One region of the Vibrio sp. JC009 genome, then DNA from elsewhere that is predicted to be linked to it. Evidence: predicted binding sites of a transcription regulator. Region 1 holds the regulator's gene; each other region holds the start of a gene.

Evidence for each region. Region 1 encodes MetJ, which represses methionine synthesis genes. Its sites were predicted from a motif close to TTAGACNTNTANANGTCTAA; they were not measured.
Region 2: metA (homoserine O-succinyltransferase) is a predicted target of MetJ. The motif match lies at 2,738-2,757, and genes of this name have one in related genera.
Region 3: metN (methionine ABC transporter ATP-binding protein MetN) is a predicted target of MetJ. The motif match lies at 1,682-1,701, and genes of this name have one in related genera.

Annotation. Positions count from the first base shown of each region.
Region 1 is NZ_CP092106.1:226,593-232,446, reverse strand. Features, by position in the region: gene L3Q72_RS01105 (bifunctional aspartate kinase/homoserine dehydrogenase II) at 1-2,200, opposite strand, end outside; gene L3Q72_RS01100 (O-succinylhomoserine (thiol)-lyase) at 2,201-3,367, opposite strand; gene metJ (met regulon transcriptional regulator MetJ) at 3,659-3,979, shown strand; gene L3Q72_RS01090 (HI0074 family nucleotidyltransferase substrate-binding subunit) at 4,253-4,666, shown strand; gene L3Q72_RS01085 (nucleotidyltransferase domain-containing protein) at 4,659-4,958, shown strand; gene L3Q72_RS01080 (TetR/AcrR family transcriptional regulator) at 5,001-5,639, opposite strand; gene L3Q72_RS01075 (sugar transferase) at 5,781-5,854, shown strand, end outside.
Region 2 is NZ_CP092106.1:2,989,266-2,995,119, forward strand. Features, by position in the region: gene metH (methionine synthase) at 1-1,666, opposite strand, end outside; gene metA (homoserine O-succinyltransferase) at 1,785-2,726, opposite strand; tRNA gene L3Q72_RS13290 (tRNA-Asp) at 3,109-3,185, opposite strand; rRNA gene rrf (5S ribosomal RNA) at 3,275-3,390, opposite strand; rRNA gene L3Q72_RS13300 (23S ribosomal RNA) at 3,589-5,854, opposite strand, start outside.
Region 3 is NZ_CP092106.1:732,353-738,206, forward strand. Features, by position in the region: gene L3Q72_RS03470 (methionine ABC transporter permease) at 1-552, opposite strand, end outside; gene metN (methionine ABC transporter ATP-binding protein MetN) at 542-1,576, opposite strand; gene gmhB (D-glycero-beta-D-manno-heptose 1,7-bisphosphate 7-phosphatase) at 1,953-2,507, shown strand; gene treR (trehalose operon repressor TreR) at 2,530-3,474, shown strand; gene treB (PTS trehalose transporter subunit IIBC) at 3,844-5,268, shown strand; gene treC (alpha,alpha-phosphotrehalase) at 5,322-5,854, shown strand, end outside.

The DNA.
Region 1 (5,854 bases):
TCATTCTGGCAACATAACGCAGCACCTTGCCTTCTCGCTGTGCTTTTTCCAGTCTTTCCGCCAGATCTTCACTCAAGCGGCTACCCTGCTCGAAAAACTCATCCAGAGAAAGAGATTTCAGCTCACCCGGTACCAGCGACTCCACTTTGACATTTTCCGGCTCCAGCTCCAGTCCGGATTCACGCGCCAGGATCACCAGCTTACGCATCACATCAGAACCATCTAAATCAGAACGAGGGTCAGGCTCGGTTAAGCCCTGCTGCCAGGCAAGGTCGACTAAATCCATAAACGGCAGAGAACCATCAAACTGCTGGAACAGCCAGGATAAAGTACCAGAGAAAATACCTGACAACGCAACAATCTCATCACCGCTTTCGCGCAGGTCCTGCACCGTATGGTTCACAGGCAGGCCAGCACCTACAGTTGCATTGTAAAGCCAGTGACGGCCTGTTTTCGCAAAAGCATTCTGCACCTGATGATAGAAGTGACCGGAAGCGGAGCCTGCCACTTTATTTGCAGAGATCAGATGCAAACCTTTCCCGGCAATTTCAGGATACTGAAGCGACAGACTTTCGCTGGCAGTCACATCCAGCACGATAACTTCATCGTAGCCCTGATGATGAGTCAGCCTGTCCAGCCACTCTTTACCGTCGTTCTCAATCGCTTCATCATCAAAACGCGCAGAGACAGACTCAACATCAATACCGTCAAAGTCCATCCAGTAAGTGTGGCTATCAACCACACCAATCAGCTCAAAGTTCATGCCGCGACGCTTTTCAAGCTCAGTCTTCTGCTTAGCAAACAGCTCAAGCCAGCTGGAGCCGATATTTCCTTTGCCACACAAGACAAGACCAATACGCTTTTGCGCCTGAAACAGCTGCTTGTGAATCGCATTCACCAGAAGCTGAGTGTCGGTTTTGCGCAGAACAGCAACAAGACTAAGCCCGGTTTCCGCTTCGCTGATAAACTTAACAGGCGCGTTTTTTAACTGCTGATAAATGCCGTGGCTATGAATTGCATTGTTGGTCACTCCCGCGCCAACCGCAGCAATCATTGAATAACCTTCTCTAAGGTGAATATCCGCTTCAATAGCGGCATCCTGAAGGTACTCCAGAGCACCTGCCGCAACTTCAGCTGTATAAGCCAGCAAAAGCTCACCCTGATCGGCCTGAATATCATAAGCAAGAGGCTGCAACTGCGCTCTTTGCAGCCTGCCCATCACCTCTTCCTGAACGCGCTCAAAGTCATGGCCATCAGCAAAATTAAGCTCGATAAGCAGAACTTCATCAAGTGATGAGATAATTTTAGCCCCCCGGCCAGAAGCCAGTACACGCTCAATACGGGTAGAACCAGCTTCAGGCTGATAGCTGCACCTTAGCTCCAGGTTCATCGCACTCTGGGCAACCGGCTGCAGAGTTCTGCTGTGAAGCACAGGAGCAGCAAGGCGAGCCAGTTCACTGGCTTCATCAAGGCGCAGCAACGGAAGCAGACAAGCATCGTTAACCTTTCTCGGGTCGGCGCTGTATACACCAGCTACATCGCTCCAGATAGTTACTTGCGAGGCTTCCGCAAGAGCGCCAATAACGGTTGCGGAGTAGTCCGACCCATTACGGCCCAGCAGTACCGTCTCTTCCGCCTGATTCTGGGCCATAAAACCAGTAATCACTAACCTGTGATTTGAATGCTGCACCAGAAGTTCTTTAAGTAGTGGCCATGAACGCGCACCGTCCACCTCTGGCTGAGTGGCTCTTTCTGCCCGCAGGAAGTTTCTTGCATCAACAGCTACCGCAGGCAGTTCCTTCTGGTTGAGCAGCGCAGAAAGCAACCTTGCCGACCAGCTTTCCCCATGCCCCTGAACTGCGGACTTCTGAGCAATAGTTAAAGGCGCGTTTAACTCGCCAAGTGCGGTAATTTCCGAGTGAAACTGGCTAAGCAGATCATCCGGCTCATCCAGTAAAGCGGTGATAAGGCCGCTTTGATATTCCCGCAGCGACATAAGCAGTTCATGAGCGATGCGTCCGTCTTTATCCAGCGTATCGCACCACTCAATCAGCCTGTTGGTGGTATCACCGGCTGCTGAAACAACAATTAAATCTTCTTTGTCTGAGTACTCTTTAAGAATATTCGCTACGCGTTTATAGCACTCAGGATCAGCAAGGCTACTGCCACCAAACTTATGTAACTGACGAGAAACGGTCATTTATACTCCCTCCGCAACCGCATTAAAGGCATATTCTAAATCTGAAATTAAATCTTGTTTATCTTCCAGACCCACTGAAAGTCTGAGAAGGTTTTGTGATACTCCGGCTTTTGCAAGCGCCTCTTCACCCATTGCTCTGTGAGTCATGGAGGCCGGATGACAAATCAGGCTCTCCACTCCGCCAAGAGACTCAGCAAGTGAAAACAGCTTCAGCTCATTAACAAAAGCTTTCAACTGCTCAAAACTACCAGCAAACTCGAAACTTAACATTGAACCAAATCCCGACTGCTGCTTTTTAGCAATTTCATGCCCCGGATGCTCTTCAAGGCTAGGATGATAAATACTTCCCACCAAAGGCTGTTTTTTCAAAGCCTCCAGGATAGCCAGTGAACTCTCTTCATGAATCCGCATTCTGGCTCCAAGTGTACGCAAACCTCGCAACGTCATATAGCTGTCAAATGGCGTCCCGGTAGCACCAATACAGTTCCCCCACCAGCCAAGCTCTTCTGCATGCTCTTCTGTTGCAGTAACAATAACCCCGCCAATCACATCGGAATGACCGTTGATATACTTGGTGGTTGAATGAATAACCAGGTCCGCGCCCAGTTCCAGAGGCTTTTGGTATATGGGTGTCAAAAAGGTGTTATCCACGGCAACCAAAGCACCGATTTTTTTCGCTTTCTCGCAAACCGCCGCAATATCCACCACACGTACCAACGGGTTAGACGGCGTCTCCAGAAGGATCAGTTTTGGCTTTTGAGCCAGAACTGCCTCCAGCGCACTTTCATCTGTCTGATCGATAAACTGAACTTTAAAGTCACCTTTCTGAGCACGGGTATTAAACAACCGGTACGAACCACCGTAGCAGTCATTCGGCGCAATAAGCAGATCATCCGGCCCTAAAAAAGCAGAAACCATCAGGTTAAGCGCAGATGTCCCGCAGTTTGTGACTACCGCGCCTTTTCCGGACTCTAGCTCAGACAGAGCCTGCTCCAGCATCCCCCTGTTCGGGTTCCCCGAGCGGGTGTAATCATATTGAGGCACTTCACCAAACTCAGGAAAACTGTAGTTTGTTGAAAGATAAATCGGTGGCACAACGGCATTGAACTGAGTATCAGATTCAATCCCCGTCCTGACAGCAATAGTTGAAGACTTCCTTTGAGACATAACTAGTTATTTCCTTTTGAGCTTGCTGATTATTTATAGTTGTTATGTAAATATATACTTGTTTAGGGGTTACAGGTAGAAATCCATAGCCCATAGCCCATAGCCCATAGCCCATAGCCCATAGCCCATAGCCCATAGCCCATAGCCCATAGCCCATAGCCCAATTTACCCCCTACAACTTTAGCCGTCAACCCATCTAGCCATCTAAACGCCTTTGCTTATGGCAGTAAATCCCGCTAAAATTAACAGTTAGATTTATTATTCAAAGTTTTCTGATAACAAAGGTGTGCAATGGCTGACTGGAACGGTGACTACATTAGTCCTTATGCGGAACATGGGAAAAAGAGTGAACAGGTTAAAAAGGTAACGGTTTCAATCCCTTTAAAGGTACTTAAGATACTTACCGATGAACGTACCCGCAGACAGATAAATAACCTTCGCCATGCAACAAACAGTGAACTTCTGTGTGAAGCATTCTTACACGCATACACAGGCCAGCCTCTGCCAATTGATGAAGACCTGAGAAAAGACCGTCCGGATGATATCCCGGCAGAAGCGAAGAAAATGCTGGAAGAGATGGGCATTGAGATTGAAGCTTTTGATGAAGAGTAAGTGAAACCAGCCAGAGCCAGTTCACAAAAGGCCTATTTGTGCCAAGTAGTTACCAGGCATTACAAATGGAAAATATGTCGTCATCTCGGAATTGCAAAGCAATATCCGAGATCTACTTTCAGAGTGTTGTAGAGTTAAGATATCACGGTACTCTACAACGCGCAGACGGTAGATTCCGGATAGAAGTTTCGCAACTTCCGGAATGACGAAGAATAAGCTCAGGAGCAAGGTAACAAAAAAAGAGCCATAACTACAGAATCAGAGGTTCACTCTATGACCACTAATCCACTACGCTGGAAACAGCGCTTTGAAAATCTGCAAAAAGCTCACAAAAGACTGGTTAAAGCCTGCTCGCAAGAATCCTACAGTGAACTGGAACTTGCAGGCTTAATTCAGACATTTGAATTTTCGTTTGAGCTGACCTGGAAAACACTTAAAGATCTGGTTGAATATGAAGGATACGATGCAGCTTCACCAAGAGGCACAATTCGCACAGCTATGGAAGCTGCACATATCTCACCAGAGCAGTGTGAAACGCTTCTGGAAGCACTTAACAAGCGCAACCTTCTAACCCACACCTACGATGAAGAAAATGCGCTTGAAGCGCAGGCTTTAATTGTAGAAACATTTGAGCCAGCAATTTCAGAAATTGTTGCCTATTTAACAGAGAAATCTCAGGATGACTGATAACGGAATTAGCCTGAAACATCAGCAGACTATTCTCAGCATTATCACAGCATACTCAAGTGTGAAAGAAGCGTGGCTATTCGGTTCAAGGGCTCTGGGGACTTATAGACCAAACTCTGATATTGATATTGTTTTAGTTGGCGAGAAAATTACAACTAGCGACGTCGCTTCTATCCTAAGTCAGATAGAGCAAACTACGATTCCCTACAAAGTTGATATGCTGGTTAAACACAAAATTAATAATCAGGCGTTAATTGAACATATCGAGAAGTTTGGGAAAAGACTAATGTAAACAGAGTAAAGTAAAGGCACCTCCCGGTGCCTTTACTATTTGTTAAGAAGCATGCATCGCCTTGATACCTTCCTCTATCAATTTCACCTGCTCAGTTCCAAGCGGCGTAGTATACGGCTTAACAATAGAGATAAGCTGCAGAACCCCTTGGTGAATAACCTGCTCAGTGATTTTGGTATCTTTCGACATAGCCGCCCGGTAGCTCAGCCAGTTAGTTGCCACAAGGTGCGTTGATGTCACCAGCAAGCGCGCTTCTTCTTTGGTCAGTTCCAGCAGCTTTCTTTCAATAAAGAGGGCAAAAATTGCAGCGATGTTTTCCTGCATCTTTGTCTGCACTTCCAGATAACGCTCATGCAATATCGGATCTCTGTGAAGAATTTCCGGCAAGTTTGCATAGAAGAAGCGGAACTTCCACATCAAAGTAAAGATGGAGTCTAAGTAACGTTTTAACATCACAAGACTCTCTTCCTGAGCCTCTACCGGAGTAAAACGCTCCAGCAGCTCATTTGAATAAATGGCGAAAATCTCTCTTAAGATCTCTTGTTTGTTTCTAAAGTGGTAATACAGGTTGCCCGGGCTGATATCAATATGAGCGGCAATATGGTTGGTTGTGATATTACGCTCACCATGCTCGTTAAACAGTTCCAGTGCTGCATGCACAATTCTTTCGCGTGTTTTCATGACATTTCCCGATTCGTTGCTTAACCTAAGTATATGAAGAAAATAATGAAGCTGAAAGTTTTACCGCATATTTAGACATATAGACGTTTTATTCGAAAACGGAAGTAACATTTGCAAATTTAATAATTAAAGGCGCAGAACGTGAGACTAAACAGATCAGGAATGACTCATCTTATTGCCTCTCTGGGTATTACCGGGGGAATACTGCTTTTGTC
Region 2 (5,854 bases), 560 kb from region 1:
GCAGATCGCGCTTGATATCCGCAACGGCATTAATAAAGTCCACTGCGTAGTTGTTGTGCTCATCAATACCCGTCGCAACAGCGAAGATATTCGGGTCAAAGATAATATCTTCCGCCGGGAAGCCAACTTCATCAACCAGAATGCGATAAGCATTGGTACAGATTTCCAGCTTTCTCTCGCGGGTATCTGCCTGACCAACTTCATCAAAGGCCATCACAATCACAGCAGCACCGTAGCGGCGGATCAGTTTCGCCTGCTGGATAAACTTCTCTTTGCCTTCTTTCAGCGAAATAGAGTTAACGATGCCCTTGCCCTGAATACATTTAAGACCGGCTTCCATCACTTCCCACTTAGAGGAGTCAACCATGATAGGAACCTTGGCAATCTCAGGCTCCGAAGCACACAGGTTCAGGAAGCGAACCATACAGGCTTCGGCATCAAGCATGCCTTCATCCATGTTGATATCGATGATCTGCGCACCGTTCTCAACCTGCTGACGAGCAACTTCCAGCGCTTCATCATACAGTTCTTCTTTAATAAGACGTTTAAAGCGTGCAGAACCGGTAACGTTGGTACGTTCACCAACGTTGATAAACAGCGACTCTTTCGCAATATTCAGTGGCTCAAGTCCGGAAAGGCGACACTCAACAGACAACTCGGGCAGCGCACGAGGCTTCTTAGTTTTTGTTACCTCGTACATAGCTCTGATATGTTCAGGCGTCGTACCACAACAGCCGCCAACCATGTTCAGGAATCCGCTGTCAGCCCATTCACCGATATGCTCTGCCATATCTTCAGGAGACAGGTCGTATTCACCAAAAGCGTTCGGCAGACCAGCATTCGGATGGGTAGAAACAAAGGTTTCTGAAATGCGGGACATCTCTTCTACGTACTGACGCAGTTCGTCCGGTCCAAGTGCACAGTTAAGGCCAAAGGAAATAGGATTTACATGGCGAAGGGCGTTGTAGAAAGCTTCTGTGGTTTGACCGGAAAGCGTACGGCCTGATGCATCGGTAATCGTACCGGAGATCATTACCGGCAGCTTAATACCCAGCTCTTCAAATACAGTATCTACCGCGAATGCACAGGCTTTTGCGTTAAGAGTGTCAAATATGGTTTCGATCAGGATCAGATCAGCGCCGCCTTTGATCAAGGCTTTGGTGGATTCAGAGTAAGCCTCTACCAGCTGATCAAAACTAATGTTTCTGAAGCCGGGATCATTTACATCCGGAGAGATCGAACAAGTACGGTTTGTCGGGCCCAATACACCTGCAACAAAACGTGGTTTTTCCGGAGTCTTCGCCGTCCACTCATCTGCAACCTGACGGGCAAGCTTTGCTGCCTCGTAGTTAATCTCTTCACTCAGGCTTTCCATTTCGTAGTCGGCCATGGCGATAGTGGTTGCATTAAAGGTGTTGGTTTCCAGAATATCCGCACCAGCCTCAAGATAAGAAGAGTGGATTTCTTTTATGATTTCAGGCTGAGTAAGAGACAGAAGGTCGTTATTCCCTTTAAGGTCGCATTGCCAGTTGGCAAAACGCTCACCACGGTAGTCCTTCTCTTCAAGCTTATAGCTCTGAATCATGGTGCCCATGCCACCATCGATGATCAGAATTCTTTGTTTAAGCTGCTCTTCTATTATTTGACGGATATTGCTTTCGGCCACAGTGCATACTTCCTAAATAAATATTTACGCTCCGGGCATCCTATCACAGAGGAAAGGAGCCCGGGTGCTGATTATTCTGCATATTCTAGTTGAATATTTTTAATGATGGATCGCTGAATTACTCATCAACGGTAAAGTTGTCTTCAGAGAAGTGTTCAAGATCGTACGGTGTCTGCTGGTATACGCAGTAGTTCAGCCAGTTAGAGAACAGCAGGTGTCCGTGGCTGCGCCAACTCGCTACCGGAGGGTTATCCGGATTATCATTTGGATAGTAGTTCACAGGAATAGCAGGATCCATCCCTTCTCCCAGATCGCGAACATACTCATTGTGCAGGGTACGAGAATCATACTCCGGATGTCCGGTTACAAAGATGTTTCGCTTATCCTTAGTTGCTGCCAGATAAACACCTGCAACATCTGAAGTAGCAAGAATGTCCAGGTCAGTATGTTCTTCAAGGTACTCTGGAGAGAAGTCTGCATAACGTGAATGCGGAGCAAGGAATGTATCGTCAAAGCCTCTTAGCAGAGAATGATGCTTATGATGAATCTGATGATGATACACACCAGACAGCTTCTCTTTACGCGTACGCTTAGGCAGATCATAAAACAGCTTCAGACCGGCCTGTGCAGCCCAGCAGACATACATAGTCGATGTAACGTGCTTGTGTGCCCAGGTCATAATTGTCTGCAAATGATCCCAGTAAACCACATCCTCAAACTGAACCAGACCCAGCGGCGCACCCGTAATAATCAGGCCGTCAAAGTTTCTGTCTTTTACAGCCTCAAACTGTCGGTAAAAAGTATCCAGGTGCTCAGTCGGTGTGTTCTTACTCGGGCGGTTATCAATTCTTAATAACTCAACATCCACCTGTAACGGACTGTTGGACAACAGACGTAAAAACTGAGTTTCAGTCTCGATCTTCTTAGGCATCAAGTTAAGAATTAAGACTTTAAGCGGACGAATTTCCTGTGTAGATGCCCGTTTTTCAGGCATAACGAAAATATTTTCGTTTCTTAGTACATCGGTCGCAGGTAATTGATCAGGAATCTTAATAGGCACAACTCTCTCCATAAGCTATCTAGACGTCTATATAGCCAATTTAGCGTATGGCGGCGGAGATGTCGAGGAAAATGTGATCGGGATTGGGAAATGGTTATGGGGCTATGGGGCTATGGGGCTATGGGGCTATGGGGCTATGGGGCTATGGGGCTATGGGGCTATGGGGCTATGGGGCTATGGGGCTATGGGGCTATGGGGCTATGGGGCTATGCAAAGTTTGAATTGGCTGCATATGGTGTCAAGCTCTTTAAGCTTTTCTCTATAGCCCTATCCCCCTCAAGGACGAAGTCCGTCCCATAGCCCATACCACAAAAACCGAAATAGGCACATAAATCCCAAACACAAAAAAACCTCAGCCTTTCGACTGAGGTTTCATATAAAGTGGCGGAGCGGACGGGACTCGAACCCGCGACCCCCGGCGTGACAGGCCGGTATTCTAACCAACTGAACTACCGCTCCACTCATCAAGCTGTCAGTCCTAAGCTGTCAGCTATCAGTTTTTGCCTTTAGATTTTTCCGAAAAATCTGAAAACAAAAAGGTGTTCAAAGCCTGGCGATGTCCTACTCTCACATGGGGAAACCCCACACTACCATCGGCGCTATTGCGTTTCACTTCTGAGTTCGGCATGGGATCAGGTGGGTCCACAATGCTATGGTCGCCAAGCAAATTCTTTTTATAAGGCCCTGGGCCCTGGGTTTATAGGCCCTGGGACAAAGTACCTTATCAATTCGGAAAGCTGTCTTTTCTTTTCCCAGTGCCTGTAGGACGAAGTCCGTTCCCAGGGCCCAGGGCCAGATTCTCAATTCACATTCAAGTTTATTCGTTCTTGCTTTGAGTCCATCAAAACCCCTTGGGTGTTGTATGGTTAAGCCTCACGGGCAATTAGTACAGGTTAGCTCAACGCCTCACAACGCTTACACACCCTGCCTATCAACGTCGTAGTCTACGACAACCCTTTAGGACAGTTAAACTGCCAGGGAGAACTCATCTCAAGGCTCGCTTCCCGCTTAGATGCTTTCAGCGGTTATCGATTCCGAACTTAGCTACCGGGCAATGCCATTGGCATGACAACCCGAACACCAGAGGTTCGTCCACTCCGGTCCTCTCGTACTAGGAGCAGCCCCTTTCAATTCTCCAACGCCCACGGCAGATAGGGACCGAACTGTCTCACGACGTTCTAAACCCAGCTCGCGTACCACTTTAAATGGCGAACAGCCATACCCTTGGGACCGACTTCAGCCCCAGGATGTGATGAGCCGACATCGAGGTGCCAAACACCGCCGTCGATATGAACTCTTGGGCGGTATCAGCCTGTTATCCCCGGAGTACCTTTTATCCGTTGAGCGATGGCCCTTCCATTCAGAACCACCGGATCACTATGACCTGCTTTCGCACCTGCTCGAATTGTCATTCTCGCAGTCAAGCGGGCTTATGCCATTGCACTAACCTCACGATGTCCAACCGTGATTAGCCCACCTTCGTGCTCCTCCGTTACTCTTTGGGAGGAGACCGCCCCAGTCAAACTACCCACCAGGCACTGTCCTCACCCCAGATAATGGGGCTAAGTTAGAACATCAAACATACAAGGGTGGTATTTCAAGGATGGCTCCACCGTATCTGGCGACACGGGTTCAAAGCCTCCCACCTATCCTACACATGTAGGCTCAATGTTCAGTGCCAAGCTGTAGTAAAGGTTCACGGGGTCTTTCCGTCTAGCCGCGGGTACACTGCATCTTCACAGCGATTTCAATTTCACTGAGTCTCGGGTGGAGACAGCGTGGCCATCATTACGCCATTCGTGCAGGTCGGAACTTACCCGACAAGGAATTTCGCTACCTTAGGACCGTTATAGTTACGGCCGCCGTTTACCGGGGCTTCGATCAAGAGCTTCGACCTAAGTCTAACCCCATCAATTAACCTTCCGGCACCGGGCAGGCGTCACACCGTATACGTCATCTTACGATTTTGCACAGTGCTGTGTTTTTAATAAACAGTTGCAGCCACCTGGTATCTGCGACTCTCAATAGCTCCATCCGCAAGGGACTTCACCGTTAAGAGCGTACCTTCTCCCGAAGTTACGGTACCATTTTGCCTAGTTCCTTCACCCGAGTTCTCTCAAGCGCCTTGGTATTCTCTACCCGACCACCTGTGTCGGTTTGGGGTACGATTCCTTACAATCTGAAGCTTAGAGGCTTTTCCTGGAAGCATGGCATCAATGACTTCACTGCCGTAGCAGCTCGACGTCGTGTCTCAGCCTTAAAGAGAGCCGGATTTACCTAACTCTCAAGCCTACGCACTTGAACCTGGACAACCGTCGCCAGGCCCACCTAGCCTTCTCCGTCCCCCCATCGCAATTGTAAGAAGTACGGGAATATTAACCCGTTTCCCATCGACTACGCTTTTCAGCCTCGCCTTAGGGGTCGACTTACCCTGCCCCGATTAACGTTGGACAGGAACCCTTGGTCTTCCGGCGTGGAGGTTTTTCACCCCCATTATCGTTACTCATGTCAGCATTCGCACTTCTGATACCTCCAGCATACCTTACGATACACCTTCAACGGCTTACAGAACGCTCCCCTACCCCGCATACAAAGTATGCAGCCGCAGCTTCGGTTTATAGCTTAGCCCCGTTACATCTTCCGCGCAGGCCGACTCGACTAGTGAGCTATTACGCTTTCTTTAAATGATGGCTGCTTCTAAGCCAACATCCTAGCTGTTTTAGCCTTCCCACATCGTTTCCCACTTAGCTATAATTTGGGACCTTAGCTGGCGGTCTGGGTTGTTTCCCTCTCCACGACGGACGTTAGCACCCGCCGTGTGTCTCCCGGATAGTACTTACTGGTATTCGGAGTTTGCAAAGGGTTGGTAAGTCGGGATGACCCCCTAGCCTTAACAGTGCTCTACCCCCAGTAGTATTCGTCCGAGGCGCTACCTAAATAGCTTTCGGGGAGAACCAGCTATCTCCAGGTTTGATTGGCCTTTCACCCCTAGCCACAAGTCATCCGCTAATTTTTCAACATTAGTCGGTTCGGTCCTCCAGTTGATGTTACTCAACCTTCAACCTGCCCATGGCTAGATCACCTGGTTTCGGGTCTATATCCAGAGACTATGCGCCCAGTTAAGACTC
Region 3 (5,854 bases), 510 kb from region 1:
AGCCACGTCACCAAGGCCACCACCACCAACTGTACCTGCCATCGCAGAGTAGCTGACCAGAGTAACCAGAGTGATAGTCACTGAGTTCACTATGGTTGGCAGTGCTTCAGGTAAAAGCACTTTGGTAATAATCTGATTTGTGGTTGCCCCCATTGACTGAGCCGCTTCAATGAGTCCGGTTGGTACTTCAAGCAGTGCGCCTTCAATAAGCCGGGCAACAAACGGAATAGCACCGATAGTTAGCGGAACGATAGCAGCAGTAGTGCCGATAAAGGTGCCCACAAGCAGTTTGGTTACCGGGATAATAGCGACCATAAGCACCAGAAACGGCACAGAGCGGCCAACGTTTACAACGGCACCCAGTATGGAATTAAGCTTAGGATTTTCGGCCAGACCGCCTTTCTTGCTGATATGCAGAATCACACCCAGTGGGATACCCACTGCAAATCCGACAATGCCGGACACAGCAACCATATAAACGGTTTCCCAGGTTGCATCTAACAGCAGGCCTGAGTTCTGGCTCAGCCAGTTTGCGATATCGTTAAAGGACATAACCCAGAACCTCCACTTTTACCTTGTGATCACGCAGATAGGCAATGGCTGCTTCATCATCTGCTTCATTACCGAACATCTCTGCGACCATCATGCCGAACTTCACACCGCCGGCGTAATCCAGATCAGAGCTTAAGATGCTGATATCAATGTTGTACTTACGGCTGATCTGGCTAACCAGAGGCGCATCCACAGTGGCACCGGTAAACTCAAGGCGGACCAGCGGATAACTTCCGGCCACTCGCTCTTGCTGAAGACGAGCCTGATAATCATCAGGAATGGAAAGATCCAGCGTGGAGCGGATAAATTCATGCGCCAGTTCGGTTTTCGGGTGAGCAAAAATCTCTCCCACAGAGCCTTTTTCCACCAATTCACCGCCGCCAATAATGGCTACCTCATGACAGATACTTTTTACAACATCCATCTCATGGGTGATCAGCAGCATAGTGATATTGAGCTTTCGGTTGATCTCTTTAAGCAGTTCCAGAATCGACTGAGTGGTTGCCGGATCAAGCGCACTTGTTGCTTCATCACAAAGCAGCACTTTTGGATCCGAAGCAAGCGCACGGGCGATGGCAACACGCTGCTTCTGGCCGCCACTCAGGTTTGCCGGGTAGGTATCACGCTTATCAGCCAGGCCAACCAGTGTCAGTAGTTCAGAGACTTTCTCTTCGATGTGAGACTGCTCTTTTCCGGCCAGTTCCAGCGGAAGCGCAATGTTTTCAAACACAGTACGTGAAGAAAGCAGATTGAAGTGCTGAAAGATCATGCCGATATTTCGGCGTGCTTCGCTTAATTCTGCTTTAGATAATTTGGTTAAATCAACACCATCAACCACTACCTTGCCTGATGTTGGTGCTTCCAGCATGTTTACACAACGGATCAGTGTGCTTTTCCCTGCACCTGACGAGCCGATAACCCCAAAGATAGTGCCCTGCGGGATAGTCAGGTTTATATCTTTCAGGGCGTTGATAGCTTTAGCTCCCTGATAGAAAACCTTGTTTACTTGAGAAATTTCAATCATGTAAAAACCTGTGCGAAGCAAATAACCGCAATAGCATAATATTTTGCATTGCGAATGAACTGGTAGAGGATGCTATTGTGAATGGAAGTTTAAGTCAATAGATATTTTTACGTCTAGATGGCTAAACGGGTTGGGTGGTAAGGTTGATTTGTAATGGGATATAAGGAATGGGTATAAGAAACTGGGCTATGGGGCTATGGGGCTATGGGGCTATGGGGCTATGGGGCTATGGGGCTATGGGGTGACTCTCCCTATAGCCCTAAAGGACGAAGTCCGTCCCATAGCCCCATCGCCCAATACCCAAATATATATTTCGTGCCAACCGCCCCAATAAGTGCAATAATTTCGTTGATATAGCGTATAAGAGGACAGAACCTTGGCTAAACCTGCCGTGTTTTTAGACCGTGATGGTGTGATTAATGTTGATCACGGATATGTGCATGATGAGCATGACTTTGAATTTATCGATGGTGTTTTTGAGGCGACGAAACAGCTTAAAGATATGGGGTATCTTTTGGTTATGGTCACCAATCAGGCCGGTATTGCACGAGGTTATTACACTGAAGACAGGTTCTTATCTCTGACTCAGTGGATGGACTGGAACTTTGTTGATAACGGTGTTGAGTTTGATGGTTTTTATTACTGCCCTCATCACCCTGAGCACGGAACTGGTACTTACAAACAGGACTGTGATTGTCGTAAGCCAAAGCCGGGAATGCTTGTATCTGCGCGTGATTACCTGAAAATTGATATGGCTAACTCAATAATGGTTGGAGATAAAACAGGGGATCTGGAAGCGGCTGAAGCGGCTGGCGTTGGGACTAAGATCCTTGTTCGTACCGGTAAGCCGGTGACTGAAAAAGGTGAAGCCCTTGCCACAGCTGTACTGGATAGCATCAAAGATGTTCCTGGCTTTATTTCAAACCGATAAACAGAAGTAACTTTGTCGTTTTATGAGTAAAAAGCTGACCATTCATGATATAGCCAAACTTGCCGGGGTGGGGAAGTCAACCGTATCCCGGGTTCTGACCAATGATCCTAAGGTAAAACCTGAAACCAGAGCGCTGGTGGAAAGGGTGATTGAAGAGTCAGGCTATGTTCCCTCCAAATCGGCTCAGTCTATGCGCGGGGGGAGTCAGAAAGTGATTGGCGTTATTATCTCCCGTCTGGATTCTCCTTCAGAAAACCGCGCCGTAAGCAGCATCCTTAACTCGCTCTATTCTGCCGGGTACGATGTTGTGATTATGGAGAGCCAGTTCGATGTTAATAAAACCAATGAACATCTGGATGTGCTGAAAAAGCGTAACGTCGATGGTGTGATTCTGTTTGGCTTTACAGGTTGCGATGTAAAAAAACTGGCAGGCTGGAAGTCAAAAATGGTGGTTATTGCCATGGATGTGCAGGAAGTTTCATCCATCAACTACGATAACCGGGGTGTAATCGTCAAAGCTCTGCGGCACCTTGAACAAAAAGGCTTTTCTGAAATCAGCTACATAGGTGTAGACAGAAGCGACCGGACAACAGGTGAGCTTCGTCTTGACGCTTATCTGCAATGGTGTGACACCAATAAGGTGCAGCCTAATTACGCAACAGGTCAGCTTAATCACGAAAGTGCCTACCAGCTGGTGGATCAGGTGCTGACTCCGTCCACGCAGGCGATAGTCTGCGCCAGTGATACCCTTGCCCTTGGGGTGATAAAAAGGCTCCAGGAGCTGGGCAAAGAAGAGGTCACTGTGACCGGTGTGGGCGGCAATGATCTGCTCTCATTTATGTTCCCAAATGTATTTAGTGTGGATCCCGGTTATGAAGAGGCAGGGCGAAGCGCCGCTGATCTACTGATCAAACAATTGACCGGACAAACAGAAGACATTCACCTGACTCAAATTCCTGTTTATTAAGAATATTTCCGCCCCCATCCCTCGTTCCCATGCTCCAGCGTGGGAATGCATACCAGACTTAAATTATCCAGTCATAGTGTGATTTTTTCCAAGCATATTTTCTTTAATTTCATAACCTTACGTAGAAGATTTTACCCCCGGTATGCATTCCCACGCTGGAGTGGGAACGAGAGGGCTTCTACTCGATTAAGGCGTTGAATTATAGGGTTTTGAAGATCTTTTATGTGATCGCATTCAATAAATGGGACTGTTCCCATTTCCGGTTTTTATTTTCGGGGTTAATATATCGCCAGTTTTTGGGACTGTTCCCATTCATTTAAAAACAGTCCATTTGTTATAATTAAATTAATCGATAACGGGTAGAGAATTATGAGTAAGATTGCAAAGCAAGATATTGCTCGTCTTATTGAACTGGTTGGTGGTGGCGACAATATCGCTAGCGTTAGCCACTGTCTGACGAGACTGCGTTTTGTGCTGAATGATACTGATGCGGCAGATGTAAAAGCGCTGGAAAAACTGGCGATGGTAAAGGGCTGCTTTACTAACGCCGGTCAGTTTCAGGTTGTAATTGGTACAGAAGTGGATGAAGTTTATAAGCTTCTTATCGATATGGCTGGCAAAAAAGCAGCATCTAAGGATGAAGCTAAACTGGCCGCTCGTCAGAATATGAACATTCTGGAACGTGGTATCTCCCATTTAGCCGAAATTTTTGTACCACTGCTTCCGGCAATTATCACGGGTGGTCTGATCCTTGGTTTCCGTAACGTCATTGGCGATATCAGAATGTTTGATGGCCAGACGCTGACGCAAATCAGTCAGTTCTGGGCAACGGTTCACTCCTTCCTGTGGCTGATTGGTGAAGCTATCTTCTTCTTCCTGCCGGTTGGTGTCTGCTGGTCTACGGTTAAGAAGCTAGGTGGTACGCCGATTCTGGGTATTACGCTTGGTGTGACCCTGGTCTCCCCTCAGCTGATGAATGCTTACCTGATTGGTAAACAGGTGCCTGAAGCCTGGGACTTTGGTCTGTTTGTGATTGAAAAAGTGGGCTATCAGGCGCAGGTTATCCCGGCAATGCTGGCAGGTATTGCTCTGGCGTTTATTGAAACCAGCCTGAAGCGTGTTGTGCCGTCTTACCTGTACCTTGTGGTTGTGCCGTTTGTTTCAATCCTGGTGTCTGTTGTTCTGGCTCACTCACTAATCGGTCCTTTCGGCCGTGTTATCGGTGACGGTGTGGCTTATGCTGCCAAAGCGGCAATGACAGGTGATTTTGCTGTGCTTGGCGCAATGGTGTTTGGTTTCTTCTATGCACCTCTGGTTATCACAGGTGTTCACCACACAACTAACGCCGTTGACCTTCAACTGATGCAGGAACTTGGCGGTACGCCTATCTGGCCTCTGATTGCTTTGTCTAACATTGCTCAGGCATCGGCTGTTGTGGGTATTATCATGATCAGTAAAAAGAATGGTGAGCGTGATATCTCTGTACCGGCTGCGATTTCTGCTTACCTGGGCGTAACAGAGCCTGCCATGTACGGTATTAACCTGAAGTACAAATTCCCTATGCTGAGCGCAATGGTTGGTTCAGCTATCGCAGCGGCAATCTGTGGCAGTGCTGGTGTTATGGCGAATGGTATCGGTGTGGGTGGTCTTCCGGGCATCCTGTCTATTCAGCCTCAGTACTGGACGATTTATGCAATCGCAATGCTGGTTGCGATTATTCTTCCGGCCTTCCTGACCCTGTTCTTCTATAAAAGAGCGCAAGTAAAAGGCAGCCTTGAAGTTGCAAGCGCTTAACCCCGATTGAGTGGCCACCTTGGCCACTCACCTTTCTTTTCTGTAAGTGAGTTATGACCATGAATGCAAATGATCAACTGTGGTGGAAAACCGCCACGATTTATCAGATCTATCCTAAAAGTTTTTGTGACAGCACAGATAAAGGTACCGGGGATATTCAGGGAATTATTTCCAAACTGGATTATCTGAAGCTTCTTGGTATTGATGCTATCTGGCTGACACCTGTGTACGAATCGCCAATGGTGGATAACGGTTACGATATCTCGGACTATTTCGCCATTAATCCTGAATTTGGCACCATGTCCGATTTTGATGAACTGCTGGAGCAGGCGCACCAGCGCGGCATCCGTATCATTATGGACATTGTGGTAAATCACACTTCTACCGAGCATGCCTGGTTTAAGTCTGCACTGGGTAACAAGAACAGCCCGTACCGTGATTACTACATCTGGAAAGATCCTGTGGAGGGTCAGGCACCGACCAACTGGGAATCTAAGTTTGGCGGCAACGCCTGGGAGCTGGATGAGAAAACCGGTCAGTACTATCTGCACCTGTTTGCAAAAGAGCAGGCAGATCTGAACTGGGA